One region of the Lysinibacillus sp. FSL K6-0075 genome, then DNA from elsewhere that is predicted to be linked to it. Evidence: a T-box and tRNA genes for the amino acid it is inferred to sense, from the RefSeq annotation. Region 1 holds a T-box; the other regions hold tRNA genes.
What was found. A T-box is a leader RNA that pairs with one kind of tRNA and senses whether it is charged. The one in region 1 lies ahead of trpS (tryptophan--tRNA ligase), so its partner is inferred to be a tRNA-Trp.

Region 1 (10,436 bases):
TGTTGCAAAGATATCCTCTAAACGCCATGTTAATTCTTCTGGTACTTCTTTTCTAACCAAAACCTGATTACTGTTACTAGCCATGTATGCCAGCCCCCTTTATATGTGCTTTTTTCCTTTTACTCTCATATTTTCTCAGTATATTGTGGCAATTGCAAATAAATGTACATAGACTTGCTCACAATTATCTAGTGAACCATCTTCATGATTCATTCGCTGAAGAAGTTGTCCATAATTTTGAATAGCTCTTACTGCTTGTTCGGTTATTTCTAACTGTTGCTGACATAAAAAGTTTTTAATCTGATGCTTGGTTAATTCAAATGGTTGACGTCCTAACTGTTTACTAAAATACAACAGCATCGTTTGCCATTCACTCGTGAATAAAGAGATAGACGCTCCTTCTTGCACTGGAATACCAATGTATGGCGGCATAGCAGTAAGAGAAAGATTTAATTCATAGCAATTGCGTAAAAATGGATCTTGTGCCCCCTTCTTATTATGTAAAAGACGACTATACGCAAATTGCCTACAAGTCTGTTTATAGAGCTGCCAATAGCTTTGAAATTCTTCTTTGGTAATACGCTTTGGTATATAAAAAGGAAAATGCTGTTGATTGACCGGAATTTTTTGTACTTTGCCTATGAAAGTATGCCCGTGAACATGAAGAAGATTCGTCCAATAAATAAAATGGGCTGTCACCGCGTTGTACGTCAGTAAATAAGGCAAATCTGTTGTCGTTGTTATAAATGCTTTTTGCAGCAATGGGGAGATTCTAATTTTTCTGATGCCGTTGATTGCTTCTTTGCTTTGAGGAGTTTGAAAAAGCCAAATAGCTTGTATATCGTTTTTTTCATAGCCCATTGTTCGTTGATGCCATTTTTCATGAGAGATTGTGCTACATTGAAATTCAACTGCGAAATGCCCCTCATCGATTGTAACGAGCAAATCAGGGCGCTGAGAAAGCTGCTTTAAAAATGGCTCTAGTTCCACCTGATGTCCATGTTTTTTGAACCACTCATATAATTGCATTTTACCTTGTAAATGTAGTTTAGATTCACCTTCTGCGAATAGCTGTGAACATTGATTTTTAGTGAAGTGTGCAAAGTGGGGAATATTATAGTTACCTATTTTCAATTGAACTTGTTCCAAACATTGAGGACAAAAAAATTTCATCTGCCGCCTATATCGCTGTAAAGCTTTCCTCGTATATTGATATGGGAGAAATAGCTGCTGTTGATTGTTATAGGCAATAAGCATATAATCAGCTCCTTTTTAGCCAACTATAATAGAATTGGGTTGCATGAACAAAAATAAAGCCGTTTTTTCTTGAAATTTTAAAAATGCGACCTTATTCAGAAATCCGTGATGTTGAACGCATAAAAAAGGACTGTAGCAAAACTCGATTCTTTTACGAGTTTCACTACAGTCTAAAATAATTAGGTGATTCATTGCTTATGCAAAGTATTTTCGAACTGTTTCAAAGCAATTGAATTCCATAATTTTTTCACCGTACTCCTCTAGACGATGAATTGTAAAATTGGATGGTGTTAAAAATTCCTTGATAACTGCATTTCTATCATGACGATTTAAATCCTCATCTGCGTTTCCGAAATCAACAACTAGATAGTACCAATTTTCATATTTGAATAATGAGGAATCCACTAATTCGTCTGTCATTCGTTTTGCGACAGGGATTAACTCATCAATATCTTTAAATTTATAAACATAAATGTCTGTATCCATAAATAATTCTGACTCATCCATGTCACCAAATTGAGTTAGTTGGCTAAGAAGATCCTCTCCAACTTCATCGAATGGTGCAAACATATCTTTGTGTTCATCAAAATTCGAATGACCATCTAATGTTTCACCGTCTTTTAAAATATGTGCACGTGTGACAATGATTTCTAAGCCAACTTCAGATGCATTGATATGAATCCAAATCGGACCCTCTACATCAAAATAATCCTCCGTGTTTACTTCATCAATCATATCCCAAAAAAGTTGCTCACCCTTTGCTCGATTGTACCAAATTTCTTCACGACTATAGCCGCGATCCTCTATATCATTGTACGTAATAAAGAGCTTGAGTGTATTTTCATTTACACGTTCGATGTCCACTAGACCTCATCTCCCTTCACTGTCATATGTCGAAAAACAGTTTTGTTTCATTAGTATGCTTTTATTCTTTGTTTTTAACCTTCATACTGCATTTGTTTTTCAACCTTTGACCACACTACAGTAAAACCATCGAGTAACCGTAAACATGAATTTTTGTATTCACAGTTGTCTCTAACTCTATTGTATGCTGTTCTGTCATAAAATGAAAAGGATATACACCGTTTCACAGAAGATATTTGAATTATTGAAATTGTAGTAAACTATTTAACTTAAATCAAGTTTAACATACTTTTACGGAAATATATGACTTTTCCCTATTAATTATTATACTTCATATAGAAGGTTTTACAGAAGTAAAACATAAAAAAAAGATGTCACAACATGCATTCCACATCTGTAACATCTATTACATATATTATTCAGAATAGAAAGGTTTAATTCACCATTCGTTGCGCTTCTTGTAATTGATATGCTCGAACTTTTCGAGGTAAGAAACGGCGAATTTCATCTTCATTGTAGCCAACCTGTAGACGTTTTTCATCTAAAATGATTGGTCTACGTAATAAGCCAGGATATTCCTGAATTAATTCATATAAACGTTGTAATGGTAAACTTTCAACATCCACATTTAATTTTTGGAATATTTTTGAACGAGTAGAAATAATTTCATCAGTTCCGTCTTCTGTCATACGTAAAATTTTTTTTATTTCACTAATGCTGAGCGGTTCAGAAAATATATTACGTTCTGTATATGGAATTTCGTGCTCCTCTAACCAAGCTTTCGCTTTACGACAAGAGGTACAACTTGGTGATGTAAATAGGGTTACAATCATTCTGACACATCCTTTCATTTCGAATCATTATCTATAAACCAGAACCAGTGTGTTAAATTAGAATTAATGTAATGTAAAATACACAGTACCATTATACAGTACTCCGCTGTATTTGAATATAGTTCCAATAAAAAAAGTCTGAACCTATCCCTAAATATTCTGTCTATTTATACAGCTTTTTAATGTAGTGTATTTTCTTCAAACTTATGTGCTACTACTACCATTCCCACTTTTCAAGCATTTTAAACATCCAAACATCTATCTTACTTGTTCTCATTTAAGAAAAATAAACGAGAAAATTGTCAATTCGACGTGTACACCTCAACAATATTTTAATAAAAAAATTTATATTTATAACAAAATTACACAACAAAAAAAGCATATAATTTTTTCTCGAAAAAAAACACCGTCAAAAGTCTGACTTTACATAAAGAAATCTTTATAATATAATTCTTTGCAATCAAATCAATTTGAACAATTTAAATTGAGAAAAACGCTGACGAAGAGTAGTACATGTGCTAATTCACGTATAGAGAGTCTGTGGTTGCTGCAAACAGATCGTGGAGGCATGTGGAATGGACTTCCGAGTTAGCTTTGTGAACGCTTCTTAAAGCTAATAGCAAAGCTCGTCCCTTCACGTTACGAAGCTGAGTGGCCTTTTTAGGCAAGCTGGGTGGTACCGCGGATTCAAACATCATTCGTCCCTTCATTAGAAAAAATCTAATGAGGACGCATGATGTTTTTTTGTCTTCATCAAACAGATTGAAAGATGAAGGTAACGCTGCTGACAATTGTCACAGAATTTGAATTCGAGGAGGAAATTTTAATGACAACTATTTTTTCTGGCGTACAGCCTACAGGTATCGTAACTTTAGGGAACTATTTAGGAGCATTCAAGCAATTCCCTGCACTACAAGATGAAGGAAATGCGATTTATTGTATCGTTGATCAACATGCCATAACTGTTGCACAGGACCCTAAAGAATTACGAGAAAGTATTCGTAAGCTAGCTGCTACCTATATTGCTACAGGCATTGACCCTAAAAAATCTACGTTATTCATCCAATCAGAGGTGCCAGCGCATGCTCAGGCAGGATGGATGTTACAATGTGTTGCGTCTATCGGAGAGCTAGAACGCATGACACAATTTAAAGATAAATCACACGGTAAGGAAAGCGTATCTGCTGCTCTTTTAACATACCCACCTTTAATGGCTGCAGACATACTACTTTATAACACAAATATTGTTCCTGTCGGCGATGATCAGAAGCAGCATATCGAGCTGACTCGTGACCTAGCAGAACGCTTTAACAAACGCTTTGGTGATGTTTTAACGATTCCAGAAATTCAATTACCAAAAGCAGGCGCTCGTATTAAATCCTTACAAGAGCCAACAAAGAAAATGAGTAAATCAGATCCAAATACGAAAGCGACAATCCGTTTATTAGATACGGCGAAAGAAATTGAGAAAAAAATAAAATCAGCCGTTACAGACTCTGACGGTATCGTTGCATTTGATGTGGAAAATAAACCAGGCGTTTCAAATTTATTGACAATCGAATCGGCTATTTCAGGTATAGCGATTGAAGATTTAGTCAAAAAATATGAGGGAATTGGGTATGGTGGATTCAAGCAAGGTGTAGCAACAGCAGTGATTGAACACCTAACACCTATTCAAGAAAAATTCTATCATCTAGTAGAATCATCCGAATTAGATGTCATTCTAGATGAGGGTGCTGAAAAGGCGAATGCGATTGCCAGTGCTACATTAAAACGTATGGAAGATGCCATGGGTCTTGGTCGCGCACGTCGCTAAACTTACGGCTTGTCTGAGGATCGATCAAAGCCTAGATCAAGCACAACTGCACAGATGATAATACAGGCTCCTACCGCCATATAAAATTCTGTTGTTTGAAAAATAAACTTGAAAACAACCTTCCATGAATAACCTAGTGTGCGGTAATTTAAATACAATATGAGATTCCCTACTGAGAGGATCATTAAGCCATAACTTACTAAAAATAAAAAGAGACGAAACATCGTAGTGGCATCCTTTCTATTTCTTCTTACTTATCATTTATTCACAAAACTATAAAAAAAGACGTCAGCCATTTAAATTCGGCTGACGTTTTTTATGTTTACATATTAGGCTTCATATTTTTTGAATAGAAGACTTGCGTTGTGACCACCAAAACCAAGAGAATTACTCATTGCGTATTGAATACTTGCTTCTCTTGCTTCGTTTGGAACATAATCTAAATCACATTCAGGATCAGGATCTTTTAAATTGATTGTAGGAGGTAAAATCCCTTCTTTAAGGGCTAATGCTGTGAAAATCGCTTCCACACCACCAGCTGCTCCTAATAAGTGACCCGTCATCGATTTTGTAGAGCTCATTGCAAGCTTATACGCATGCTCACCAAAAGCAGTTTTAACAGCTTGTGTTTCAAATAAATCATTGTATGGCGTACTCGTACCATGAGCATTAATATAATCAACTTGTGATGGCTCTACGCCACCATCTGTTAATGCTTGCGTCATCGCACGTGCTGCACCTTCACCCTCTGGAGCTGGAGCCGTAATGTGATGTGCATCACCTGTTGCACCATAACCTAAAACTTCAGCATAGATTTTGGCACCACGAGCTTTTGCATGTTCATATTCTTCTAAAATAACGATACCTGCACCTTCTCCGATAATAAAGCCATCGCGGTTTTTATCGAATGGGCGACATGCTGCTTGTGGGTCTTGATTTAATGATAAAGCTGTATTGGCACAGAAGCCTGCCACAGCCATTGTTACGATTGGTGATTCAGCACCACCCGAAATCATGACATCTGCATCCCCACGTTCAATTACTTTAAAGGCATCCCCAATAGAGTTTGTACCCGAAGCACATGCCGTTACAGAGCAAGAGTTAATTCCCTTTGCACCAAAGTGAATAGAAACTTGGCCCGAAGCCATATCAGGAATCATCATTGGAATAAAGAATGGACTGACACGTCTTGCACCACGCTCTTGGAATGTTAAAAATTGTTGTTCATATGTTTCCATTCCACCGATACCAGAGCCAATCCATACACCTGCACGTGGAGCTAGCTCTTCATCAATTGTTAGCTGTGCATCTTCCATTGCCATAATGGAAGCAGCTAATGCGTATTGTGTGAAACGATCCATTTTACGTGCTTCTTTACGATCAATATATTTTTCAATATCGAAGTCCTTCACTTCTGCTGCGATTTTTGCTGCAAAAAGATCTTTATTTAAACGTGTCAGCTCACCTATGCCAGATTTACCAGCTTTAATGTTTGCCCATGTTTCTTCGATGTTATTTCCTAGTGGTGTAACTGCGCCAATTCCTGTAATTACTACTCGTCGTTTACTCATTGTCTTACTCCCCTCAAGCATTTTTCCTACTTATTTTCCCCATCTCATGGCTACGGCACCCCATGTTAAGCCGCCACCAAAACCTACAAGGACTAATAAATCATCCTCTTTAATCTTACCTGCTTCGAGCTCATCTACCAAGGAAATCCCAATAGATGCTGCTGAAGTATTTCCGTATTTATGAATCGTTTTTGACATTTTTTCTGGTGGTAGCTCTAATCGTTCACGAGCAGATTCCATAATTCGTATATTTGCCTGATGCGGCACTAAAAAATCAACATCTTCTTTTGTTAATCCCGCTTTTTCTAATACATTAACAGCCGATTCACCCATTTGACGCACAGCAAACTTAAACACTTCACGACCATTCATCGCAATTGTGTCTTGCTTCGATAAGTAAAGATTCTTTCCGCCTGTACCGTCTGCACCAAGTTCGAATGATAAAATACCTCTACCTTCAGATACTGGCCCAACGATAGCTGCACTAGCACCATCGCCAAATAATACAGCTGTATTACGATCTTCCCAATCAACGACTTTCGACAGCTTTTCTACACCTACTACTAAGACATATTTATAAGCATTCGCCTCAACAAAATGCTTTGCTGTCACTAAGCTATATATAAATCCTGCACATGCTGCTGCTTGATCCATCGCTGCAGCATTCACTGCTCCGAGTTGTTCCTGAACCATACAAGCTACACTTGGAAAATTTTGATCCTGTGTGACAGTTGCTACAAGAATTAAACCAATTTCCTCAGGCGTAATCCCCGCATTTGCAATAGCTTCTTTTGCAGCAGCTACTGCTAAATCTGAAGTTTCCTGATCATCTGCCGCAAAATGACGTTCTTCAATGCCTGTTCGAGTACGAATCCATTCATCCGAAGTATCCATTATTTTTTCCAAATCAAAATTTGTAACGACCTTCTCAGGAACATATTTGCCTATTCCTATAATACCAGCGTTCATATAGCAACCCCTCAGCTTTCTTACTATCAATTATTAGTAACTGGTCATAATTATAACGCATACAAAAGGAAAGACGCAAGATGATTTAAATTTTATGTGTATGAGGGTGGTGTTGTTTGATTATCGAGGTGAAGGAATTTGATGAAATGAGGGCCTTCTATTTTAGAGGGTTTATTATCCTTTGTTGAGCAGGTTCTTTAGTTTTTGGAGCGCTTTTAGTGAACCTAGAGCGGGGTTCACCTATTTTGGAGCGCTTTCCATCCATCTTTGAGCGGGGCCCTTCTTTTTTGGAGCGCTTTTTATCCATCTTTGAGCGGGGTTCTCCCTTTTTGGAGCGCTTTCCATCCATCTTTGAGCGGGGGCCTCCTGTTTTGGAGCGCTTTCTATCCATCTTTGAGCGGGGGCCTTCTTTTTTGGAGCGCTTTCTCTCCATTTAGGAGCGGGGCCCCTTTTTTTTGGAGCGCCTTTCATCCATCTTTGAGCGGGGTTCTCTCTTTTTAGAGCGCTTTCTATCCATCTTTGAGCGGGGGCCTCCTGTTTTAGAGCGCTTTCTATCCGTTTAGGAGTCAAGTCCTAATTATTGTGTAAAATTCTATACAGAAGTTTTCAACCTAGCGTTTATTCATAGCTCTTGATCGATGTAGCCAAATTTTGTTTATCCATTTAACAACACTACCATTTTTTTGCCCGTAACTTCCATGGGTTTATATCTCCACAGGCAGTAAAGGCTGTCAAAGGCTCTTTTCACTTTGATAGCCTTTACTGCTTGTGGAATACTCCATGAATGGAAGATACGTTGAAAAAAACTTGTTCTATTTGGTTAAACCTTTTTTCTTTGAGTAAATCGTTTCTTGATACTGCATTAAAATAGCACCTACCAATCGAAAGGCAGACTGCGTATTTGGAAAGATTCGTATGACCTTTTCTCTTCTACGCACTTCTTGATTTAATCGTTCAAGTGAATTTGTACTTCGAATATGACAGCGTATATCTGCTGGATAATTCATGTATTGGATGGTATCTTCGAAACCTTCATCTAAGATAGTAAGAGCTTTTTCGTACTTTGGATTATTTCCAAATTGGTCCATTAATTCATCTTTAAACTTTCGAATATCTTCAAGGGTTACGGCTTCAAAAATGCGCTTCATCATCATTCGGATATCAACGAAGTCTTTTTTAGGAAGCTTCTCGATAATATTTCGTTTAAAATGCACATTACATCTTTGCCAAGCAGTACCGATAAACTCACGCTGTATCGCTTTTTGAAGCCCTTGATGAGCATCTGAAATCACTAGTTGAGGTGATTGAAGTCCACGTGATTTGAGTTGTTTAAAAAAAGAGCTCCAACTATCAAAACTTTCAACATGATCCACACTTAAACCGATAATTTCGCGTTTATTTTCTTCCGTAATGGCCGTAGCGATATAAACAGCTTTTGATACGACACGTTGATGTTCACGTACTTTTATGTACATGGCATCTACAAAAACAAAAGGATAATACATGGTGTTTAATGGACGATTTGCCCATTCGTTCACGATCGGATCCAGTTTCTGTGTGAGTGAAGAAACAAAAGATTTAGAAACGGATTCGCCGCAAAGTTGTTCTACAATATGTGTGACTTTTCGTGTAGAGACGCCATTAATAACCATCTCCAGCATAGAAAGAACAAATGCCTGATCACAACGTGCATACTTGTCAAAAACAGTAGGAGAAAATTCACCATGACGCGTTCTAGGAACTTTTAGTTTTATCTTACCAATACTCATAGTCAGTTCACGTTCATAGTACCCATTACGGTAATCACGACGCTCATTAGAACGTTCATAGGCAGATGCATGTAGGAAGGCATCTCTTTCTTTTTCCATAAATTCATTTAAGACTAAAATAATAGCTGACTTTACAACAGCATCAATAGTGGAATTCATAACGGAATCTTTTAAAAGATCCATGTCTAGGTTAAACTGTAATTGGGTCATTTTTAATCTACCTCTCTTAAAATGTGTTCGTGGTTGAAAACATTCTAACCAAGAGGAGAGAAAATGACCCCTTTTCTTTTTACACAATTATATGGACTTAATCCGTTTAGGAGCGGATTTCCACTATTTCTGAGCGCTTTTCACCAGCTTAGGAGCGCATTCCCCTATTTCAGAACCATTCGTAAATACTTTAGCATCACCAAACATAAAATACAAAAACTCATATTTGTTGTGACAAAATCGCCATGTTTCACATAAATGGTTCATTTTTTTTTGATTTATGTTATGATATGATAATGAATATGAGTAAAACCTTATGATGAAAAAAGTTCGGTTGAGGTGAAATTAATGCAATATATCGTAACGTTCATATGGTCATTCCTACTAGTTTCTATGTTAAACTACGTAGTCAGCTCTGTACTTGGTGTACCATTTGATTTCAAAACAGGGGCAATCGTTTCGGTTGTATTCTCCATCCTTATCTTTATTATTGGAGCAATCATTCCAAACGACCCTACACCAGAAGCTGCAGACCATCATTAATTCAGCTAGAAAAAACCTGTTCAGCTTCATGCCGAACAGGTTTTTTCTGTTATTTCTCCACAACACATTGGCCATCACGCATTTTTACATACAATGTCTCCTCTGGTAAAACTTCTCCGCGTAAGAGTTCTTTAGCAACGGCTGTTTCAATATGTCGCTGTACAAAGCGTTTTAGTGGTCTTGCTCCAAATTGGGCATCTGCGCCTTGCTGTACTACCCAATCAATGACTTCTTGCTCGACAGATAAAGTAATTTCTTGCTCTGCCACACGTTGAATCAATTGCTCCACATACTTCCAAGCAATCGCTGTAAAATGTTTAGTAGATAAAGCATGGAAGAAGATGATATCATCCATTCGGTTTAATAGCTCTGGTTTAAAATGTTGTCTTAGAGCTGTCATGACTAAGTCTTCTACAGTAGCATCATTTTCTTTTGCTTCCATTAAATAGCTAGAACCAATATTCGAAGTTAAAATGACCACTGTATTTGTAAAATTCACCATACGTCCCTGACTATCTGTAATACGTCCATCATCTAAAATTTGCAGTAAAATATTCGCCACATCAGGATGAGCTTTTTCAATCTCATCTAGTAGCACCACAGA
Region 2 (10,436 bases), 490 kb from region 1:
CTTGGGCTGTCACAGGCGCAATGGGGTTACAGTCTTTATTATTCTACACGACTGCAGCTTGGATTCCCGAGATCTATATTGCCCAAGGGCTAGCTCCTGACAAGGCCGGTTGGATGTTTTCCATCATGCAATTCTCACAAGTACCAATGGCTTTAGCTGTGCCTATAATTGCAGGTAAAATGACTTCACAACGCCCCCTTGTATTGATGTTTACATCTTTCTATTTAGTAGGGTTTGTTGGTGTTGTCATGGAATGGACTAGTCTTGGTGTACTGTGGATGGTCCTTCTAGGGTTAGCAGGAGGTTCTTCATTCGCCCTAGCAATGATGTTCTTCACTCTCCGCACTCGTACTGCATTTGAGGCAGCTGATTTATCAGGCTTTGCACAATCTTTGGGTTATTTATTTGCCGCAATTGGTCCTATTCTTTTTGGCTACTTGCATGATTTCTTTGGTGGCTGGAATATTGCGGGATGGCTCTTTGTCGTTGTGGCAATATTACTCTTCTTTTGCTCAATGAGAGCCTCCAAGGATGAATATGTGCATTAATAAATAAAGCAGATGGTTCAGGTTCCCCATCTGCTTTATTTCTATATGGTGTATACGTTTACGCATTGTTTAATGGTCAGATTGCTGTAGTAATGTTAGCAATTCTGCAAGACATTCTTTTGCTTCATTACTATGAACTGTCATAGCAGAAAAAATAGGAATAGCCTCTTGTAGGAGTAAATAACTAAAATAATAATAGCCTACAAAAGCTTGCTGCCCATAGCCCTTTGGCGTTTCTTCCTCCCACTCCTGCTCATCATTGTCCTCATTTTCTGACCATAAATAGTTAGTATCTAATAGCTCCTGCATGGTTTCAACAGTATTGACTGAGTCTAGATAATCCTTTGTAATAGCATGTGCCACAGCCAAATATAACTGTAATTCTTGTAAGGAGATATCCTCCGTATTTTTACTAGCTAGCTTTTTTAAAAGAAGAAGCAAAACCCAGGGTGTCACCTGCCATAGTGTACCTTGATGTTCAATTAACGCAGCTAGCTGTGGATATTGCTCCTGTTCAATCAGCTGAGGGATGGTTGTTCCTCTACCATAAGGTGTCGTCAATTGTCTCCATGGGATATTCGGGATTTGCTGGTCTAACATAGTAAACGCCCTCTCCTCAACATGTAATTTGGAAATTAATTTTCAAAATTATTAGGAAGGTAAACATCTCCTTTACTGCTAATAGCACGGCTTTTGATAAAAATAATTTGGTGTATGATATATATTTACATAGGGTTTATGGAATATATGAGTCGTTGCAGGCGAAAGTGGCGGGATTAACCATGTCCAGTTGCCTGTAACTTCTCTTTCTGCTGATTTTTCTGCTTCCTCAAACAATTTAAATTGCTGAGCCGCTGTATGATGATCAACAATGCTCACACCATCTTCTTTAAATGAGTGAAGAACAGCAATATTAAGTTCCACTAATGCACGATCACGCCAAAGAGACGCTTGTTTGGTTGTATCAAGATTAAAAATTTCTGCAATAGCAGGTAGCATGTTATAGCGCTCATGATCTGCTAAATTGCGTGCACCGATTTCTGTTCCCATATACCAGCCATTAAATGGAGCAGCTTGAAAATCAATACCTGCCATTTGAAAACGCATACTCGAAATTATGGGTACGGCATACCATTTCATCCCTAACTTCTCCACATCCACTAACTCTGGATGGCGGATTGAGACCTCTACTATATATTCTTCAGGGATTACATACATTTTGGGAGCGCGATCATCCACCTGTATAATGAGTGGTAGCACATCAAAAGCCGTTCCTTTACCTTTCCATCCCAGAGATTTACATACTTTTGTAAACTCAATGGATTGCGAATCTCCAATAACGCCTGCTTCTGTTTCATAGCCTGCATAACGGATAAGTTGATGATTCCAAATCCTTACTCTATCTGAAGCAAACACTGTTATAGTTGGACGGATCTTCCCACAATTTGTTGCATAATCAATATGTTCTAGTAATTTTTGAAAAATATCCTGTTCATCTAAAACATCACGTGCATCTACCACATGCAGTGACTGCCAAAATAGACGTCCGATACATTTATTGCTATTACGCCATGCCACTCGTGCACCAAAAACTAGCTCCTCAGTTGTTGGGTAATATTCACCTGCATTTTCAACTTCCTGTAATCTATTCTTTAACCAAAGTTCTGATTTATTTTGTTCTGTCTGGTATAAACTTAAAAATTGCTGTATCTCCTGTATATTCATATCGATTCCTCCACTTATCCTCATATTAGAGGAACAAAACAACAAGCACCATGAAAATAGTACTTGAAAAAACATACATATTTTATATATGAAATAGTTTGTTCAAATTTAATCTGTAGATTCTCTTTCGTAAAGAGAATCTACATAGTGTTGAAAAACAAAACTAACAATAGAATTTTTGTGAAAGGTGAAAACGGATTTCCGTTGCAGGCTACTTGCTTTCCTGTGGGCGAGCGCCGAGCCGCTTCCTCTGCTACCGCTCCGTGCAGGGGCTCGCCTGTCTCGCTATCCCACGGGAGTCAAGTAGCCCTCCACTCCAACCTACAAAATGTTAACTTTTTTAGCAAAGGTTTTCAAATAAAGTGAAGGTCTTCACTACCCTTTATGAAGGGGTGTTGTCACTACACAATGAAAATAAGAGCCTATCTAATTATACAAATCATGGGCTATTTTGATCGCTACGGTTAGTATGTAAGATAAGGAAAAGACACTTTTGCACATGGTTGATTGGAGTGGAGCCAGCGTCACTCCTAAGGGATTTAGCGTCACAAAGGAGACCCTGGAGCGAACGCTAGTGAGTGAAGCGGCTCATCGGACGCCCCCTGGAAAGGACGCTGGCGGAACGGAAATCAACCCCTCACCTTGCTAAAAGGTCTTTTTCTACTAATGACATGATCTTTTTTCAACAACATGAAAAAGGAGAATGTACTTAAAGAAAATAGAAAAAAGCATGTAACACACATCTGTGCTACATGCTTGATGACCCGTACGGGATTCGAACCCGTGTTACCGCCGTGAAAGGGCGGTGTCTTAACCACTTGACCAACGGGCCGTGGCTCCGAAGGCAGGACTCGAACCTGCGACAACCTGATTAACAGTCAGGTGCTACTACCAACTGAGCTACTTCGGAATAATGATGGGCCTAAATGGACTCGAACCATCGACCTCACGCTTATCAGGCGTGCGCTCTAACCAGCTGAGCTATAGGCCCATTTTGGAGCGGGTGATGAGAATCGAACTCACGACATCAGCTTGGAAGGCTGAGGTTTTACCATTAAACTACACCCGCAATAATGGTGGGTCAGGACGGAATCGAACCGCCGACACTTAGAGCTTCAATCTAATGCTCTACCAACTGAGCTACTGACCCGGAAAATGGAGGAGGTAGAGGGATTCGAACCCCCGCGCGGTGTTACCCGCCTGTCGGTTTTCAAGACCGATCCCTTCAGCCAGACTTGGGTATACCTCCAAAAATATTAAAATGGTGGAGCCTAGCGGGATCGAACCGCTGACCTCCTGCGTGCAAGGCAGGCGCTCTCCCAGCTGAGCTAAGGCCCCATTTATCATGAAAGATGGTCGGAATGACAGGATTCGAACCTACGACCCCTTGGTCCCAAACCAAGTGCTCTACCAAGCTGAGCTACATTCCGTAAACGTGAATTTATTGGCGCGCCCGACAGGAGTCGAACCCATAACCTTCTGATCCGTAGTCAGACGCTCTATCCAATTGAGCTACGGGCGCATATTAATTAAAAAATGATGAGCCATGAAGGACTCGAACCTTCGACCCTCTGATTAAAAGTCAGATGCTCTACCAACTGAGCTAATGGCTCGTAAAATAAAAAATGGCTGGGGTACTAGGATTCGAACCTAGGCATGACGGAATCAAAATCCGTTGCCTTACCGCTTGGCTATACCCCAATTTTGAAATGGGGCGACTGATGGGAATCGAACCCACGAATGTCGGAACCACAATCCGATGCGTTAACCACTTCGCCACAATCGCCACTATAAAATAATAGCTATATATGAACGAGTACCTCAATACCTGGCAGGGGCAGTAGGAATCGAACCCACACCAAAGGTTTTGGAGACCTCTATTCTACCGTTGAACTATGCCCCTAAAATGGTGGAGGGGGACGGATTCGAACCGCCGAACCCTAAGGAGCGGATTTACAGTCCGCCGCGTTTAGCCACTTCGCTACCCCTCCAAGGGAATGGTGCCGGCGATAGGAGTCGAACCCACGACCTACTGATTACAAGTCAGTTGCTCTACCAACTGAGCTACACCGGCAATAATAATGGCGGTCCCGACCGGGATCGAACCGGCGATCTCCTGCGTGACAGGCAGGCATGTTAACCGCTACACCACGGGACCATAATGGTGGAGGATGACGGGCTCGAACCGCCGACCCTCTGCTTGTAAGGCAGATGCTCTCCCAGCTGAGCTAATCCTCCACAAAAAATAAGCGAAGCGATGTCCTACTCTCACAGGGGGAAACCCCCAACTACCATCGGCGCTAAAGAGCTTAACTTCCGTGTTCGGTATGGGAACGGGTGTGACCTCTTTGCCATCATCACTTCACTTATTCAGTTGAAAGACTTATTCTTTCAAAACTGGATAAACGTGCATTGAATGTGTCAAACGTTTTGGTTAAGTCCTCGATCGATTAGTATTCGTCAGCTCCATGTGTCACCACACTTCCACCTCGAACCTATCTACCTCATCGTCTTTGAGGGATCTTACTTACTTGCGTAATGGGAAATCTCATCTTGAGGGGGGCTTCATGCTTAGATGCTTTCAGCACTTATCCCGTCCACACATAGCTACCCAGCGATGCCTTTGGCAAGACAACTGGTACACCAGCGGTGTGTCCATCCCGGTCCTCTCGTACTAAGGACAGCTCCTCTCAAATTTCCTACGCCCACGACGGATAGGGACCGAACTGTCTCACGACGTTCTGAACCCAGCTCGCGTACCGCTTTAATGGGCGAACAGCCCAACCCTTGGGACCGACTACAGCCCCAGGATGCGATGAGCCGACATCGAGGTGCCAAACCTCCCCGTCGATGTGGACTCTTGGGGGAGATAAGCCTGTTATCCCCGGGGTAGCTTTTATCCGTTGAGCGATGGCCCTTCCATGCGGAACCACCGGATCACTAAGCCCGTCTTTCGACCCTGCTCGACTTGTAGGTCTCGCAGTCAAGCTCCCTTGTGCCTTTACACTCTACGAATGATTTCCAACCATTCTGAGGGAACCTTTGGGCGCCTCCGTTACCTTTTAGGAGGCGACCGCCCCAGTCAAACTGTCCGCCTGACACTGTCTCCTGCCCCGCTAAGGGGCATGGGTTAGAATTTCAATACAACCAGGGTAGTATCCCACCGACGCCTCCTTCGAAGCTGGCGCTCCGAGATCTCTGGCTCCTACCTATCCTGTACAAGTTGTACCAAAATTCAATATCAGGCTACAGTAAAGCTCCACGGGGTCTTTCCGTCCTGTCGCGGGTAACCTGCATCTTCACAGGTACTATAATTTCACCGAGTCTCTCGTTGAGACAGTGCCCAGATCGTTACGCCTTTCGTGCGGGTCGGAACTTACCCGACAAGGAATTTCGCTACCTTAGGACCGTTATAGTTACGGCCGCCGTTTACTGGGGCTTCAATTCGCAGCTTCGCTTGCGCTAACCACTCCTCTTAACCTTCCAGCACCGGGCAGGCGTCAGCCCCTATACGTCACCTTACGGTTTTGCAGAGACCTGTGTTTTTGCTAAACAGTCGCCTGGGCCTATTCACTGCGGCTCTCATGCGCTTGCACGCTCAAGAGCACCCCTTCTCCCGAAGTTACGGGGTCATTTTGCCGAGTTCCTTAACGAGAGTTCTCTCGCACACCTTAGGATTCTCTCCTCGACTACCTGTGTCGGTTTGCGGTACGGGCACCTCTCACCTCGATAGAGGCTTTTCTTGGCAGTGTGAAATCAGGAACTTCGTCCATACGGACTCGCCATCACAGCTCAACGTTACAGTGTGCGGATTTGCCTACACACACGCCTTACTGCTTGGACGCGCATATCCAACAGCGCGCTTACCCTATCCTACTGCGTCCCCCCATTTCTCAAACGGTGAGGAGGTGGTACAGGAATATCAACCTGTTGTCCATCGCCTACGCCTATCGGCCTCGGCTTAGGTCCCGACTAACCCTGAGCGGACGAGCCTTCCTCAGGAAACCTTAGTCATACGGTGGACGGGATTCTCACCCGTCTTTCGCTACTCATACCGGCATTCTCACTTCTAAGCGCTCCACCAGTCCTTCCGGTCTGACTTCAACGCACTTAGAACGCTCTCCTACCACTGACATCGTAGATGTCAATCCACAGCTTCGGTGAATCGTTTAGCCCCGATACATTTTCGGCGCAGCGTCACTCGACCAGTGAGCTATTACGCACTCTTTAAATGATGGCTGCTTCTAAGCCAACATCCTGGTTGTCTGTGCAACGCCACATCCTTTTCCACTTAACGATTACTTTGGGACCTTAGCTGGTGGTCTGGGCTGTTTCCCTTTTGACTACGGATCTTATCACTCGCAGTCTGACTCCCGTGTATAAATATCTGGCATTCGGAGTTTGTCTGAATTCGGTAAACCGGGATGGCCCCCTAGTCCAAACAGTGCTCTACCTCCAGTATTCTCATCACGAGGCTAGCCCTAAAGCTATTTCGGAGAGAACCAGCTATCTCCAAGTTCGATTGGAATTTCTCCGCTACCCACACCTCATCCCCGCACTTTTCAACGTGCGTGGGTTCGGGCCTCCAGTAAGTGTTACCTCACCTTCACCCTGGACATGGGTAGATCACCTGGTTTCGGGTCTACGACCACGTACTATTTCGCCCTATTCAGACTCGCTTTCGCTGCGGCTCCGCCTTCTAAAGCTTAACCTCGCACGTAATCGTAACTCGCCGGTTCATTCTACAAAAGGCACGCTATCACCCATTAACGGGCTCTAACTACTTGTAGGCACACGGTTTCAGGATCTCTTTCACTCCCCTTCCGGGGTGCTTTTCACCTTTCCCTCACGGTACTGGTTCACTATCGGTCACTAGGTAGTATTTAGCCTTGGGAGATGGTCCTCCCGGATTCCGACGGAATTTCACGTGTTCCGCCGTACTCAGGATCCACTCAGGAGGGAACGAACTTTCGACTACAGGGCTTTTACCTGCTCTGGCGGACCTTTCCAAGTCGCTTCATCTAACTCGCTCTTTTGTAACTCCGTATTGAGTGTCCTACAACCCCAAGAGGCAAGCCTCTTGGTTTGGGCTCTTCCCGTTTCGCTCGCCGCTACTCAGGGAATCGATTTTTCTTTCTCTTCCTCCAGGTACTTAGATGTTTCAGTTCCCTGGGTCTGCCTTCAAGACGCTATGTATTCACGTCAAGATACTACGCGATTAAACGTAGTGGGTTCCCCCATTCGGAAATCTCCGGATCAAAGCTCACTTACAGCTCCCCGAAGCATATCGGTGTTAGTGCCGTCCTTCTTCGGCTCCTAGTGCCAAGGCATTCGCCGTGCGCCCTTAATAACTTAACCAAGTTATTAAGCCTATAAAAAACTTAAAAAATAAATGTGTTTGTTACAATTTCAATGTCGTTTTATCCAGTTTTCAAAGAACAAGTTTTGAAGTGTTTCATTCAGAAAGAATGAACCTTCAAAACTGAACGCAAAACGTAATCTTACAAACCCAAGGTTTGTATTCCGAAATAATCCTTAGAAAGGAGGTGATCCAGCCGCACCTTCCGATACGGCTACCTTGTTACGACTTCACCCCAATCATCTATCCCACCTTCGGCGGCTGGCTCCAAAAGGTTACCTCACCGACTTCGGGTGTTACAAACTCTCGTGGTGTGACGGGCGGTGTGTACAAGGCCCGGGAACGTATTCACCGCGGCATGCTGATCCGCGATTACTAGCGATTCCGGCTTCATGTAGGCGAGTTGCAGCCTACAATCCGAACTGAGAACGACTTTATCGGATTAGCTCCCTCTCGCGAGTTGGCAACCGTTTGTATCGTCCATTGTAGCACGTGTGTAGCCCAGGTCATAAGGGGCATGATGATTTGACGTCATCCCCACCTTCCTCCGGTTTGTCACCGGCAGTCACCTTAGAGTGCCCAACTAAATGATGGCAACTAAGATCAAGGGTTGCGCTCGTTGCGGGACTTAACCCAACATCTCACGACACGAGCTGACGACAACCATGCACCACCTGTCACCGTTGCCCCCGAAGGGGAAACTATATCTCTACAGTGGTCAACGGGATGTCAAGACCTGGTAAGGTTCTTCGCGTTGCTTCGAATTAAACCACATGCTCCACCGCTTGTGCGGGCCCCCGTCAATTCCTTTGAGTTTCAGTCTTGCGACCGTACTCCCCAGGCGGAGTGCTTAATGCGTTAGCTGCAGCACTAAGGGGCGGAAACCCCCTAACACTTAGCACTCATCGTTTACGGCGTGGACTACCAGGGTATCTAATCCTGTTTGCTCCCCACGCTTTCGCGCCTCAGTGTCAGTTACAGACCAGATAGTCGCCTTCGCCACTGGTGTTCCTCCAAATCTCTACGCATTTCACCGCTACACTTGGAATTCCACTATCCTCTTCTGCACTCAAGTCTCCCAGTTTCCAATGACCCTCCACGGTTGAGCCGTGGGCTTTCACATCAGACTTAAGAAACCACCTGCGCGCGCTTTACGCCCAATAATTCCGGACAACGCTTGCCACCTACGTATTACCGCGGCTGCTGGCACGTAGTTAGCCGTGGCTTTCTAATAAGGTACCGTCAAGGTACAGCCAGTTACTACTGTACTTGTTCTTCCCTTACAACAGAGTTTTACGAACCGAAATCCTTCTTCACTCACGCGGCGTTGCTCCATCAGGCTTTCGCCCATTGTGGAAGATTCCCTACTGCTGCCTCCCGTAGGAGTCTGGGCCGTGTCTCAGTCCCAGTGTGGCCGATCACCCTCTCAGGTCGGCTACGCATCGTCGCCTTGGTGAGCCGTTACCTCACCAACTAGCTAATGCGCCGCGGGCCCATCCTATAGCGACAGCCGAAACCGTCTTTCAGTGTTTCACCATGAGGTGAAACAAATTATTCGGTATTAGCCCCGGTTTCCCGGAGTTATCCCAAACTATAGGGTAGGTTGCCCACGTGTTACTCACCCGTCCGCCGCTAACGTCGAAGGAGCAAGCTCCTTCTCTGTTCGCTCGACTTGCATGTATTAGGCACGCCGCCAGCGTTCGTCCTGAGCCAGGATCAAACTCTCCATAAAAGAAATTTGATTAGCTCAAATTGTTTTGCTGGCATCAATTTTGATGTCCAAAATTTTTGTTTCGTTCACTCGCCGAAGCTAGCTACTTAAAACTTTATTGATTACGTTTTGCTTGTTCAGTTTTCAAGGTTCATGTTTTGCTTTGTTTTAGCGTGTCACCCTGGCGACTTGTATAATACTACACCCTTATTTTAAAAAGGTCAACACTTTTCAAGAAAAAAATTTAACTTTTTTATTATCAAAGAAAAACTTCCTATATTAACAACTGCAAAAAGGATGATTAAAAAAATCTACTCCATAAGCTAGTTCAATGTTATACCGCTAACTAAAAAATAATTTTATCATAATTTCCTACAAAAAAATAATAGATCTTTTTATAAAACAAAAAACTCGGTAGAGAAACCGAGTTTTTAAAATGGGAAAAAGAATGGGATGGCGATCATCATGACAATAAACATAACAATTTGTAATGGTACCCCTATTCTTACAAAATCCATAAATTTGTAGCCCCCTGCCGTCATTACCAATGCATTAGTAGGGGAAGCAATTGGCGTAGCAAACGCCATACTTGCTGCGACTGCTACTGCAATCATAAATGTTGTGGGACTAACCTCCATTGCAATGGCAGCACTCATGGCAATCGGTGCAAACAATACAGCAGTTGCCGTATTACTAATAAATTGACCGAAAATGGCTGTCAAAATATAAACGCCTATAAGCACGCCATATGGTCCGAAATCACCTAAGGCATTAATAATACCATCGGATAAAATGGTCATGCCTCCTGTTTTTTCTAACGCTGTCGCCATTGGCAACATGGCAGCCACTAGCACAATACTTTCAAAATTCATATTACTATAGGCATCTTCCATGTTTCTCAAGCAGCCTGTTAAAATCATAAGTACGGCACCAATCATTACAGAAATTACAGCAGGGAAAATTTCAAATGCCATCAAAATAATCATGAACAACATAATAATCCCTGCAATTCCAGCTTTGCCTGTAGCTGCTGCTACACTTGCATGTTCTTTCGGCTGCCCGACAACCACGACATCCTGAGTTTCTCTTGCTA
Region 3 (10,436 bases), 1.6 Mb from region 1:
TAGGAATATTTCGTTATTTCCTGTAACGAATCTCATTTTCATTCTATATAAAAGCATGTAAATATAAATAATGGAATAGATATCTAATCAAGATTTTAAGTGAAATCTATAAATCCTATGCAAATGAAGTAAAACGTTATCTTCTTTGTAAGAAGAAGACTACAACACGATTTCTATGGTGTAGACTTCATATATCGTGGTGTAGTACCTATAGAATCCTGGCTTGGGAAAGGCAGATGATCATTGTTCGTTACCCAACCACCAAAACGAAATGTGAATTCCACTCGTGCGTCTGTATTCTGTGTATCAATATCTCGCATATAGTCCTTCAATCTATTTTCTAGGTAATTCGGTGCGATGAAATCTGCATAGGGTATAGCCTTTAACTCATTAAATGGCAGCAAATAGGCTTCGATAAGGGTATTGAGCTCATCATATTCAACAGGTGCTAGTAGCTCATAGTCATATTCAATATGAATTACCGTTGTATATTTTTGTCCATTCTGTTTATGCACAATTTCAATTGGGTATTGGTATCTTGCTTCAGTTCCAATAACACCCGCTGAAAACACATCTCGATAGAGCTCTTTGTTTATAGTAGGCTCAGGTGGCACCGTTTTTCTATCACTCATATTCTTTGGGTAAATAATAAATTTGTCTGTTGCAAAGTAGCCTCTTGATGCACCATTTAAAATGGATTCTTTCATAAATGTTTCATCTAAATAGTTCAATGACTTGCTGGAAATAGCAAATGCTGAACTGACAGCCATTCCACCTGTTGTAAATAAAATTAATAGTACCATCACAACGATTCCTGATTTCTTCTTACTCATATCCATAATGGAGAGTATTCTCTTTTTTAGAATTTGTGTACTTCCTAGAAAATTTGTAGCAAAAATACCCTCACCTCTTTTTAATTTCTCGGCATGTAGTATCGTCTGGCTATACGTTTTTCTAAGTTGGAGGTCAGTATTTTTTACTACTTCCTCATCACAAGCGTGTTCACAAAGGTTGTCCAGTTCTTTAACGAATAGATAGAACAATGGATTGAACCAATGAATACTACTAATCAGCAATACAAAAGCTTTATACCATAAATCCTTTCGTTTTAAATGAACTAACTCATGCTTCAATATCAAGGTTAGTTCTTCTTCTCGATAAGCATTATTAGGTAGCCAAATAGTATTTTTAGTAAATCCCACTAACATGGGGGAATGGATACAGCTACATGCTTTCAATGCGATTTCCTTCGTGATATTCATTTCGCTTTTAACTTTTTCAAGCAAATGAAGGGTTTTCGGTTCAGATATCGTTTGCCCCCATCTTTTCACCATGTACATAAATCGATAATGTTTTACAAGATGAACTGCCAAAAATACAACGATTCCTAAAATCCAAATGATCATCACCATCTGCCAAACAGAAAGTGCTGTCACTGTATCTACGGATGAGGACACAAGCGTTATGTAACTACTGTTAGTTGGAATAGGTTCTTTAGATGGTACTTGCACCGATTCTGATAGATTAATAACTGGGGTCGATCTATTGATTGTAAATGGTAAAATAAAACCTGCAAGGATAGCAAGCCAGCCATAATAAAGCCAGCTAGCACTGTATCGTTTTAAAAGGAAAGGCGTTACAGCCATAAAGAGTAGTCCAATAAAGGACATAACTACTGATTTAAAGAATAAACCTACCATGATACTGTGCATATTAATCCCTCTTTTCTTCCACCCATTTAATTAACGAAGCTAAATCTTCATTAGAAATAGTATCGGATTTATAGAGTGTACCTACTAAATTCATAAAGGAATTTTTATGATAGAGCTTCATAAATTGTTCTGTTTCAAAGCTTAGATAGGCATCTTTTTCTACTGTAGGGTAATAAAATCTCTCCTTAGCTTTTTTCTCACTGCGAAGAAATCCACGTTCAGTTAATCTTTTCATAAGAGATACTACGGTTTGGATTTTCCAACCTTTCTCATTTCCTATTTCGTGCATTATGATACCTGTAGTAATTGGAGGATTACTTTCCCAAACTATCTTCATAATCTCAAATTCTGCTTCAGGCAATTTTTTCATATATACTCACCCCTTTTCCATTTAAGTCAATTGTCTTAATTATATAATACATCTGTCTTAAACGGTTATCAAATTTTACTAAAATTATGTGAATGAACTGGAGTAGTTAATAAGTTGAAAAGCTCCTCGATTACATAATCTTTCGAGTTTAACTTCCCTGTTCCCGTCTGAAATTGAATCATTCCTTATCTACTACTTTTCCTTTTATTATAAAATTGGTTGTATCACACAAAAAAAACAAGAATGCTAATATAAACATTCTTGTTTTACATATATTTCTAATAGCTAAACTGGATTTTTTAGCATTTCAATAGTTTTCTTTTACTCTTAAAGCGTTTTTATATACTTTAAGATGTTATCAATATTTTCAGAATTATATTCTGCCTCTGATAAAAGATAGTACCCACTTTTAGAAAAATCAATGTGACCAAGTAAACTTTTTAAGTATGGAGAAATCAAAACCAAAACGCCATCACTTTCTAATAATTCCTCTGGAGATTCAAACCCATGAGTAACTTCTACATTAAAACTCAAATTATTCTCTTTCAATGAATTGTCTATATTTTTTTTGAGCCTCGTTGACCTTTTCTTCAAAAAAAATCCTTCTCTATCTAAACCTGTTGCAAATCCCCTAAATCCCATTGCTAATTTTGGATAAATATAAATTGTTTTCATTATGATCACCCTTTCAAAAGAATTATGATCTTTTTAATTCTAATCATAAATTTCCCTCCACCACAAATTTATGTAATATTAGGGAATGAATTCATTATCCTTCCATTTCATTATATCATGATTTTATAAATGCTTTATCGACAATTTCGCTTAGTCCAGATTTCTCCACATGTATACTCTGCATTGGGACTAGTCATAATCCCAGTACATGTTGCTCTCTGCTAATTCTTGCTGAGACATTCTGCCAAACTTTCTCCTCTTTGTGTTTTGCTTTTTATTTCTCCATTGCTAAATCAATCCCTTTTTTCAGCTCATTATCCCGTATTTCATTTAATATGGTAGTACAATCTCTCACTCTTTCTTCAAAGCGCTAATCAAGTAATGCCATACTCTTTCAATCTCTTTATCAGTTATATCTCCTTTAATTTTTAGGACAACCTGTTCCATGTATTCGCTCGATTTAGGATCCATCTGATATTTAAAGAGTAGTCCTTGCTGTGTAGGTGACAACGATAATATTTCCTGAATATTGTCTTTTCTTATTAGATAGATTGTAATTATTACTTCAGTAGAAGTTCACGCCCAAAATTTAAATTCCATTAGTTATTGCACTTTGTATTAATTTAATTTAACATACAAATGATAACTATCTAACCATTAACTTACAATGAAAATTTTTAATATTATTATATGGGTTCTTTATCCTAAAATCGGGTGGGAAAGTTTTTTAGATAGTAAGTTATCGTATAAAATACAATCGAAGGAGGAGGAATTTTATGGATTTTATGAGGAAATAAACCTCTTGGAAATAATTTATTCCTTTCTGCTATTGCGGATTGTCTCTGATCCTATCTGTACCTCATAGTAAGGGAAGAAGTCGTATAGTCAGTAGAAACCCTTGAAAAAGTTAGTTCAGAAAATTTCTAGTAGGAGCGTGTAAAATGAATTTAAAAGAAAAGTTGATATTAATAAAAGAAAATGGATACCAGGCACCCCCCGATACATTCCAGTTGATGCTAGAAATGATAAATAACATCGGTTCTTTGGATGCCCAACTACGTGATGAGCTAATTTATACGACCTTATCACATTGGATTCCTGATAATTCTCTAACAGCAAACGAACTAGAACAACTTCTACCAGTTGTTTTGGATAAAAACCATCTGCTTTTTAAGCTTGGTGAAACAAATACAGACTCTGTCTTCACTCGATCTTTCTCCATGCTAGTCATACCGCTCCTCTTCACAAGGAATAGAGAATCACCATTTCTCTCAAGAGAGCAAATTCATCAGATAAAAGAGAAAGTATTTTACAATGTACAGGAAGAGCGAGATTACCGTGGGTATGACGAAGAAAAAGGCTGGGCTCATGCTATAGCCCATGCAGCAGATGCTTTAGATGATTTGGCCCAATGCTCCGAACTGGATAAAAGTGACCTCTTAACTATCCTCGATTTGGTTTACGAAAAGATGACCATAACAGATCGAGTTTACTCCGATGGGGAAGATGAAAGAATGGTAAAATGTATAATTAGTGTATTAAATAGAAAAATACTTAGTCAGACTCATGTAGAGCAATGGATTCAAAGTTTTGGTGATGTGGAGAAAAATTCAGAATTTCTCCCTGCCTTTAAGCAAAAAAATAATATAAAGAACTTTTTGAAAAGTTTATACTTTCGAGTTAAATTTTACAATGTAGATGCCGTTCTCTGCTCGACTATCGAGCAAACATTATATAAAGTAGAAAAAGTATACTATTCCTAATTAAAATAAATGAGGGGAAAGCACCCACACTTGTCCGTCTCCACTTCAAATGTGGTAACAGGCAAACAATAGCCCTCAGGGAACATTTTTACTTCACACTTTTCACAGAAAATTTGATTTGCGGGGAATACATAAGTAGACGCTTAGGTCATGAAGACATTGAAACAACAATGAGAACTTATGCACATCTTCTAAAAGAAACCATTGAAGGAAACGATCAATTGGCAATCGATACTTTTACAGAAATGTATCAGTAGAAGAACAATAAACGCCTTACAATGTCCAAATTAAATTTTATTAAAAAAGCTCATGTTTGAAAAATAAACATGGACTTTTTTTGTTTTGCTTCCCTTAATCAATCCCGTTTAATTATAATAATCTGTTATTATTAACCTAATTACATAATATAAAGCAATATATAATTACATAATCATACAAATTACAATGAGGAGTTAATAGAATGAAAAGAAAAACAAAATCGACTACTATTATCATTGTAATAGCAGCCATCATCGGTGCAGCTTTTGCTTACACTCAATTCACAAATCCAATAGAAAAACCTGCTCAACCTGCTCACTTTCAACAAAAACAATTGTTGTTGAAGGTGACGGAGCAATTCTCGAAAGTAAAACAAAAGAAGAATTGCTTTATCCTGACAACTTAATAGAAGACAAAATAAATGAAGCCATTCACAGCATGTCTCACCAAAAGGTTCAATCTGGTGCTCAATGGGGTCACGAGCAAATAACACAAGAAAAGGTTGACCGATTGTTGGCTGTATGTAAAATGAACGATTATGAACATAACGATCTTTACATTCCAATATTGGAAAGATGGTCGAAAGGTGATTTTTCAAACGCCGTTGACGACCATAATAAAATTTGGAAATTACAACAAGGCGGAGGTGAAGAAGCCCTAGGAAAAGCAACTCGTTTGTCAACGCCAGAGGAGGAAGGGTATTATATAAAAGAATATTTCGAAAATAAAAAATAGGGAAATTTTCTATTTGTCTGCTATTTTTCAATTTATTATCATAATACTAATTACTAAAATCCACCAATTACTAAGATACAAAAAAATTATCGGCGGAGGGTTTTATATATGGAAGAAAGACCGCTAACAGACAAAGAACTTTATCACTTAAATATCGCTTTGAACGCAAAAGCCTATGGATTGAAGAACGTGTACAAGAAGAGTTTGGCGATTGAATTGATAAAATTGGCCCATGACCGTTCCCATACAATGAGAAACAAGCGCGACAACAAGTTTCTAAATTTTTACATCCATTGAGACTCCTGAGTTTATTCAAGACTTAATAGAAATGACCACAAATAAATCACGAGATCAATAACATCACAAAACGTCATTTACTTAACCGTAGTGACGTTTTTTCTTTTGGGTTATATTCCCTATTATTCTATTGGACAATCAACTATCGAAGTCGGGATATTAACAGCAATTGTTGCATACAAAGGCTCTGTTACACTACCTCCGCACACTACTTGAATTGATTTTGTAGTGTAAAGGAACACAAAAAAGACTCCACACAATTAAGTGTGAAGCCTTGATACGTAGCATTCTATTGCTAGTTTTAGATACCGGTGGTCGGGGTCGAACCGACACTCCAAAGGAACACGATTTTGAGTCGTGCGCGTCTGCCAATTCCGCCACACCGGCATAATGGCGATAAAAAAAATCGGATAAACCGATTAGCAGTTAAAATATGGAGGCGGCAACCGGATTTGAACCGGTGATAAAGGTGTTGCAGACCTGTGCCTTACCACTTGGCTATGCCGCCATCATACTTGGAGCGGAAGACGAGGTTCGAACTCGCGACCCCCACCTTGGCAAGGTGGTGTTCTACCACTGAACTACTTCCGCAAAAAATGGCTGGGGTACCTGGATTCGAACCAGGGCATGACGGAATCAAAATCCGTTGCCTTACCGCTTGGCTATACCCCAAAAGATAATTAGATAAAAATGGGGCGACTGATGGGAATCGAACCCACGAATGCCTGAACCACAATCAGGTGCGTTAACCACTTCGCCACAACCGCCATAATTACTATTTGGTATTATTCTAATTTAAAATTAAATGGGGCGACTGATGGGAATCGAACCCACGAATGCCTGAACCACAATCAGGTGCGTTAACCACTTCGCCACAACCGCCATAAAATTAAATTGGCAGGGGCAGTAGGAATCGAACCCACATCAAAGGTTTTGGAGACCTCTATTCTACCGTTAAACTATGCCCCTATTAGATTAAAACTGGTGGAGGGGGACGGATTCGAACCGCCGAACCCTAAGGAGCGGATTTACAGTCCGCCGCGTTTAGCCACTTCGCTACCCCTCCGGGAATACATGGTGCCGGCGATAGGAGTCGAACCCACGACCTACTGATTACAAGTCAGTTGCTCTACCAACTGAGCTACACCGGCAAAAAAACATGATGGGTCAGGACGGAATCGAACCGCCGACACTTAGAGCTTCAATCTAATGCTCTACCAACTGAGCTACTGACCCATGTTATTAAAATAAATGGCGGTCCCGACCGGGATCGAACCGGCGATCTCCTGCGTGACAGGCAGGCATGTTAACCGCTACACCACGGGACCATTTGGTTGCGGGGGCCGGATTTGAACCAACGACCTTCGGGTTATGAGCCCGACGAGCTACCACTGCTCCACCCCGCGATAATGATATATACTATTGTAAAAAATAATGGTGGAGGATGACGGGCTCGAACCGCCGACCCTCTGCTTGTAAGGCAGATGCTCTCCCAGCTGAGCTAATCCTCCATCTGGGTATTTAAATGGTGACCCCTACGGGATTCGAACCCGTGTTACCGCCGTGAAAGGGCGGTGTCTTAACCACTTGACCAAGGGGCCAACTATTGGAACAAATCAAAGTGCTGGCGGAGAGTAAGGGATTTGAACCCTTGAGACAGTGTTAACCGCCTACACGATTTCCAATCGTGCTCCTTCGGCCACTCGGACAACTCTCCAAGAATGGCTCCGAAGGCAGGACTCGAACCTGCGACAACCTGATTAACAGTCAGGTGCTACTACCAACTGAGCTACTTCGGAATAATTTTAGTATATAGCCTAGCGACGTCCTACTCTCACAGGGGGAAGCCCCCAACTACCATCGGCGCTAAAGAGCTTAACTTCCGTGTTCGGTATGGGAACGGGTGTGACCTCTTTGCCATCATCACTAGACTATTTGAAAGACAATACTTATTATAACATATCTTATAAAAATTACAAGTATATTATAATATTTTATTCTTTCAAAACTGGATAAACGTGCATTGAATGTTTCAAACGTTTTGGTTAAGTCCTCGATCGATTAGTATTCGTCAGCTCCATGTGTCACCACACTTCCACCTCGAACCTATCTACCTCATCGTCTTTGAGGGATCTTACTTACTTGCGTAATGGGAAATCTCATCTTGAGGGGGGCTTCATGCTTAGATGCTTTCAGCACTTATCCCGTCCACACATAGCTACCCAGCGATGCCTTTGGCAAGACAACTGGTACACCAGCGGTGTGTCCATCCCGGTCCTCTCGTACTAAGGACAGCTCCTCTCAAATTTCCTACGCCCACGACGGATAGGGACCGAACTGTCTCACGACGTTCTGAACCCAGCTCGCGTACCGCTTTAATGGGCGAACAGCCCAACCCTTGGGACCGACTACAGCCCCAGGATGCGATGAGCCGACATCGAGGTGCCAAACCTCCCCGTCGATGTGGACTCTTGGGGGAGATAAGCCTGTTATCCCCGGGGTAGCTTTTATCCGTTGAGCGATGGCCCTTCCATGCGGAACCACCGGATCACTAAGCCCGTCTTTCGACCCTGCTCGACTTGTAGGTCTCGCAGTCAAGCTCCCTTGTGCCTTTACACTCTACGAATGATTTCCAACCATTCTGAGGGAACCTTTGGGCGCCTCCGTTACCTTTTAGGAGGCGACCGCCCCAGTCAAACTGTCCGCCTGACACTGTCTCCTGCCCCGCTAAGGGGCATGGGTTAGAATTTCAATACAACCAGGGTAGTATCCCACCGACGCCTCCTTCGAAGCTGGCGCTCCGAGATCTCTGGCTCCTACCTATCCTGTACAAGTTGTACCAAAATTCAATATCAGGCTACAGTAAAGCTCCACGGGGTCTTTCCGTCCTGTCGCGGGTAACCTGCATCTTCACAGGTACTATAATTTCACCGAGTCTCTCGTTGAGACAGTGCCCAGATCGTTACGCCTTTCGTGCGGGTCGGAACTTACCCGACAAGGAATTTCGCTACCTTAGGACCGTTATAGTTACGGCCGCCGTTTACTGGGGCTTCAATTCGCAGCTTCGCTTGCGCTAACCACTCCTCTTAACCTTCCAGCACCGGGCAGGCGTCAGCCCCTATACGTCACCTTACGGTTTTGCAGAGACCTGTGTTTTTGCTAAACAGTCGCCTGGGCCTATTCACTGCGGCTCTCATGCGCTTGCACGCTCAAGAGCACCCCTTCTCCCGAAGTTACGGGGTCATTTTGCCGAGTTCCTTAACGAGAGTTCTCTCGCACACCTTAGGATTCTCTCCTCGACTACCTGTGTCGGTTTGCGGTACGGGCACCTCTCACCTCGATAGAGGCTTTTCTTGGCAGTGTGAAATCAGGAACTTCGTCCATACGGACTCGCCATCACAGCTCAACGTTACAGTGTGCGGATTTGCCTACACACACGCCTTACTGCTTGGACGCGCATATCCAACAGCGCGCTTACCCTATCCTACTGCGTCCCCCCATTTCTCAAACGGTGAGGAGGTGGTACAGGAATATCAACCTGTTGTCCATCGCCTACGCCTATCGGCCTCGGCTTAGGTCCCGACTAACCCTGAGCGGACGAGCCTTCCTCAGGAAACCTTAGTCATACGGTGGACGGGATTCTCACCCGTCTTTCGCTACTCATACCGGCATTCTCACTTCTAAGCGCTCCACCAGTCCTTCCGGTCTGACTTCAACGCACTTAGAACGCTCTCCTACCACTGACATCGTAGATGTCAATCCACAGCTTCGGTGAATCGTTTAGCCCCGATACATTTTCGGCGCAGCGTCACTCGACCAGTGAGCTATTACGCACTCTTTAAATGATGGCTGCTTCTAAGCCAACATCCTGGTTGTCTGTGCAACGCCACATCCTTTTCCACTTAACGATTACTTTGGGACCTTAGCTGGTGGTCTGGGCTGTTTCCCTTTTGACTACGGATCTTATCACTCGCAGTCTGACTCCCGTGTATAAATATCTGGCATTCGGAGTTTGTCTGAATTCGGTAAACCGGGATGGCCCCCTAGTCCAAACAGTGCTCTACCTCCAGTATTCTCATCACGAGGCTAGCCCTAAAGCTATTTCGGAGAGAACCAGCTATCTCCAAGTTCGATTGGAATTTCTCCGCTACCCACACCTCATCCCCGCACTTTTCAACGTGCGTGGGTTCGGGCCTCCAGTAAGTGTTACCTCACCTTCACCCTGGACATGGGTAGATCACCTGGTTTCGGGTCTACGACCACGTACTATTTCGCCCTATTCAGACTCGCTTTCGCTGCGGCTCCGCCTTCTAAAGCTTAACCTCGCACGTAATCGTAACTCGCCGGTTCATTCTACAAAAGGCACGCTATCACCCATTAACGGGCTCTAACTACTTGTAGGCACACGGTTTCAGGATCTCTTTCACTCCCCTTCCGGGGTGCTTTTCACCTTTCCCTCACGGTACTGGTTCACTATCGGTCACTAGGTAGTATTTAGCCTTGGGAGATGGTCCTCCCGGATTCCGACGGAATTTCACGTGTTCCGCCGTACTCAGGATCCACTCAGGAGAGAACGAACTTTCAACTACAGGGCTTTTACCTGCTCTGGCGGACCTTTCCAAGTCG

Region 2: it has a tRNA-Trp gene. The T-box ahead of trpS (tryptophan--tRNA ligase) is inferred to sense a tRNA for this amino acid. The anticodon was not compared.
Region 3: it has a tRNA-Trp gene. The T-box ahead of trpS (tryptophan--tRNA ligase) is inferred to sense a tRNA for this amino acid. The anticodon was not compared.

Annotation. Positions count from the first base shown of each region.
Region 1 is NZ_CP151947.1:767,184-777,619, reverse strand. It holds gene pepF (oligoendopeptidase F) at 1-84, opposite strand, end outside; gene MHB65_RS03545 (competence protein CoiA family protein) at 136-1,257, opposite strand; gene mecA (adaptor protein MecA) at 1,453-2,121, opposite strand; gene spxA (transcriptional regulator SpxA) at 2,556-2,951, opposite strand; T-box leader at 3,442-3,663, shown strand; gene trpS (tryptophan--tRNA ligase) at 3,781-4,770, shown strand; gene MHB65_RS03525 (hypothetical protein) at 4,773-4,994, opposite strand; gene fabF (beta-ketoacyl-ACP synthase II) at 5,100-6,341, opposite strand; gene MHB65_RS03515 (beta-ketoacyl-ACP synthase III) at 6,372-7,310, opposite strand; gene MHB65_RS03510 (IS256 family transposase) at 8,123-9,289, opposite strand; gene MHB65_RS03505 (YjzD family protein) at 9,638-9,832, shown strand; gene MHB65_RS03500 (AAA family ATPase) at 9,882-10,436, opposite strand, start outside.
Region 2 is NZ_CP151947.1:280,123-290,558, reverse strand. It holds gene MHB65_RS01370 (MFS transporter) at 1-548, shown strand, start outside; gene MHB65_RS01365 (hypothetical protein) at 618-1,148, opposite strand; gene MHB65_RS01360 (nitric oxide synthase oxygenase) at 1,227-2,273, opposite strand; tRNA gene MHB65_RS01355 (tRNA-Glu) at 3,034-3,105, opposite strand; tRNA gene MHB65_RS01350 (tRNA-Asn) at 3,107-3,183, opposite strand; tRNA gene MHB65_RS01345 (tRNA-Ile) at 3,191-3,264, opposite strand; tRNA gene MHB65_RS01340 (tRNA-Gly) at 3,269-3,342, opposite strand; tRNA gene MHB65_RS01335 (tRNA-Phe) at 3,348-3,423, opposite strand; tRNA gene MHB65_RS01330 (tRNA-Ser) at 3,430-3,522, opposite strand; tRNA gene MHB65_RS01325 (tRNA-Ala) at 3,536-3,611, opposite strand; tRNA gene MHB65_RS01320 (tRNA-Pro) at 3,627-3,703, opposite strand; tRNA gene MHB65_RS01315 (tRNA-Arg) at 3,719-3,795, opposite strand; tRNA gene MHB65_RS01310 (tRNA-Lys) at 3,814-3,886, opposite strand; tRNA gene MHB65_RS01305 (tRNA-Gln) at 3,900-3,974, opposite strand; tRNA gene MHB65_RS01300 (tRNA-His) at 3,984-4,059, opposite strand; tRNA gene MHB65_RS01295 (tRNA-Trp) at 4,103-4,176, opposite strand; tRNA gene MHB65_RS01290 (tRNA-Tyr) at 4,181-4,264, opposite strand; tRNA gene MHB65_RS01285 (tRNA-Thr) at 4,272-4,347, opposite strand; tRNA gene MHB65_RS01280 (tRNA-Asp) at 4,356-4,431, opposite strand; tRNA gene MHB65_RS01275 (tRNA-Val) at 4,436-4,511, opposite strand; rRNA gene rrf (5S ribosomal RNA) at 4,523-4,638, opposite strand; rRNA gene MHB65_RS01265 (23S ribosomal RNA) at 4,704-7,631, opposite strand; rRNA gene MHB65_RS01260 (16S ribosomal RNA) at 7,813-9,364, opposite strand; gene MHB65_RS01255 (SLC13 family permease) at 9,775-10,436, opposite strand, start outside.
Region 3 is NZ_CP151947.1:4,177,573-4,188,008, forward strand. It holds gene MHB65_RS20840 (M56 family metallopeptidase) at 174-1,712, opposite strand; gene MHB65_RS20845 (BlaI/MecI/CopY family transcriptional regulator) at 1,714-2,082, opposite strand; gene MHB65_RS20850 (hypothetical protein) at 2,410-2,757, opposite strand; gene MHB65_RS20855 (DUF2785 domain-containing protein) at 3,699-4,520, shown strand; gene MHB65_RS20860 (hypothetical protein) at 4,981-5,184, shown strand; gene MHB65_RS20865 (DUF6241 domain-containing protein) at 5,163-5,513, shown strand; tRNA gene MHB65_RS20870 (tRNA-Leu) at 6,117-6,197, opposite strand; tRNA gene MHB65_RS20875 (tRNA-Cys) at 6,245-6,318, opposite strand; tRNA gene MHB65_RS20880 (tRNA-Gly) at 6,327-6,401, opposite strand; tRNA gene MHB65_RS20885 (tRNA-Gln) at 6,408-6,482, opposite strand; tRNA gene MHB65_RS20890 (tRNA-His) at 6,502-6,577, opposite strand; tRNA gene MHB65_RS20895 (tRNA-His) at 6,617-6,692, opposite strand; tRNA gene MHB65_RS20900 (tRNA-Trp) at 6,706-6,779, opposite strand; tRNA gene MHB65_RS20905 (tRNA-Tyr) at 6,793-6,876, opposite strand; tRNA gene MHB65_RS20910 (tRNA-Thr) at 6,886-6,961, opposite strand; tRNA gene MHB65_RS20915 (tRNA-Phe) at 6,974-7,046, opposite strand; tRNA gene MHB65_RS20920 (tRNA-Asp) at 7,063-7,138, opposite strand; tRNA gene MHB65_RS20925 (tRNA-Met) at 7,142-7,216, opposite strand; tRNA gene MHB65_RS20930 (tRNA-Val) at 7,246-7,321, opposite strand; tRNA gene MHB65_RS20935 (tRNA-Glu) at 7,337-7,411, opposite strand; tRNA gene MHB65_RS20940 (tRNA-Ser) at 7,436-7,527, opposite strand; tRNA gene MHB65_RS20945 (tRNA-Asn) at 7,533-7,609, opposite strand; rRNA gene rrf (5S ribosomal RNA) at 7,626-7,741, opposite strand; rRNA gene MHB65_RS20955 (23S ribosomal RNA) at 7,852-10,436, opposite strand, start outside.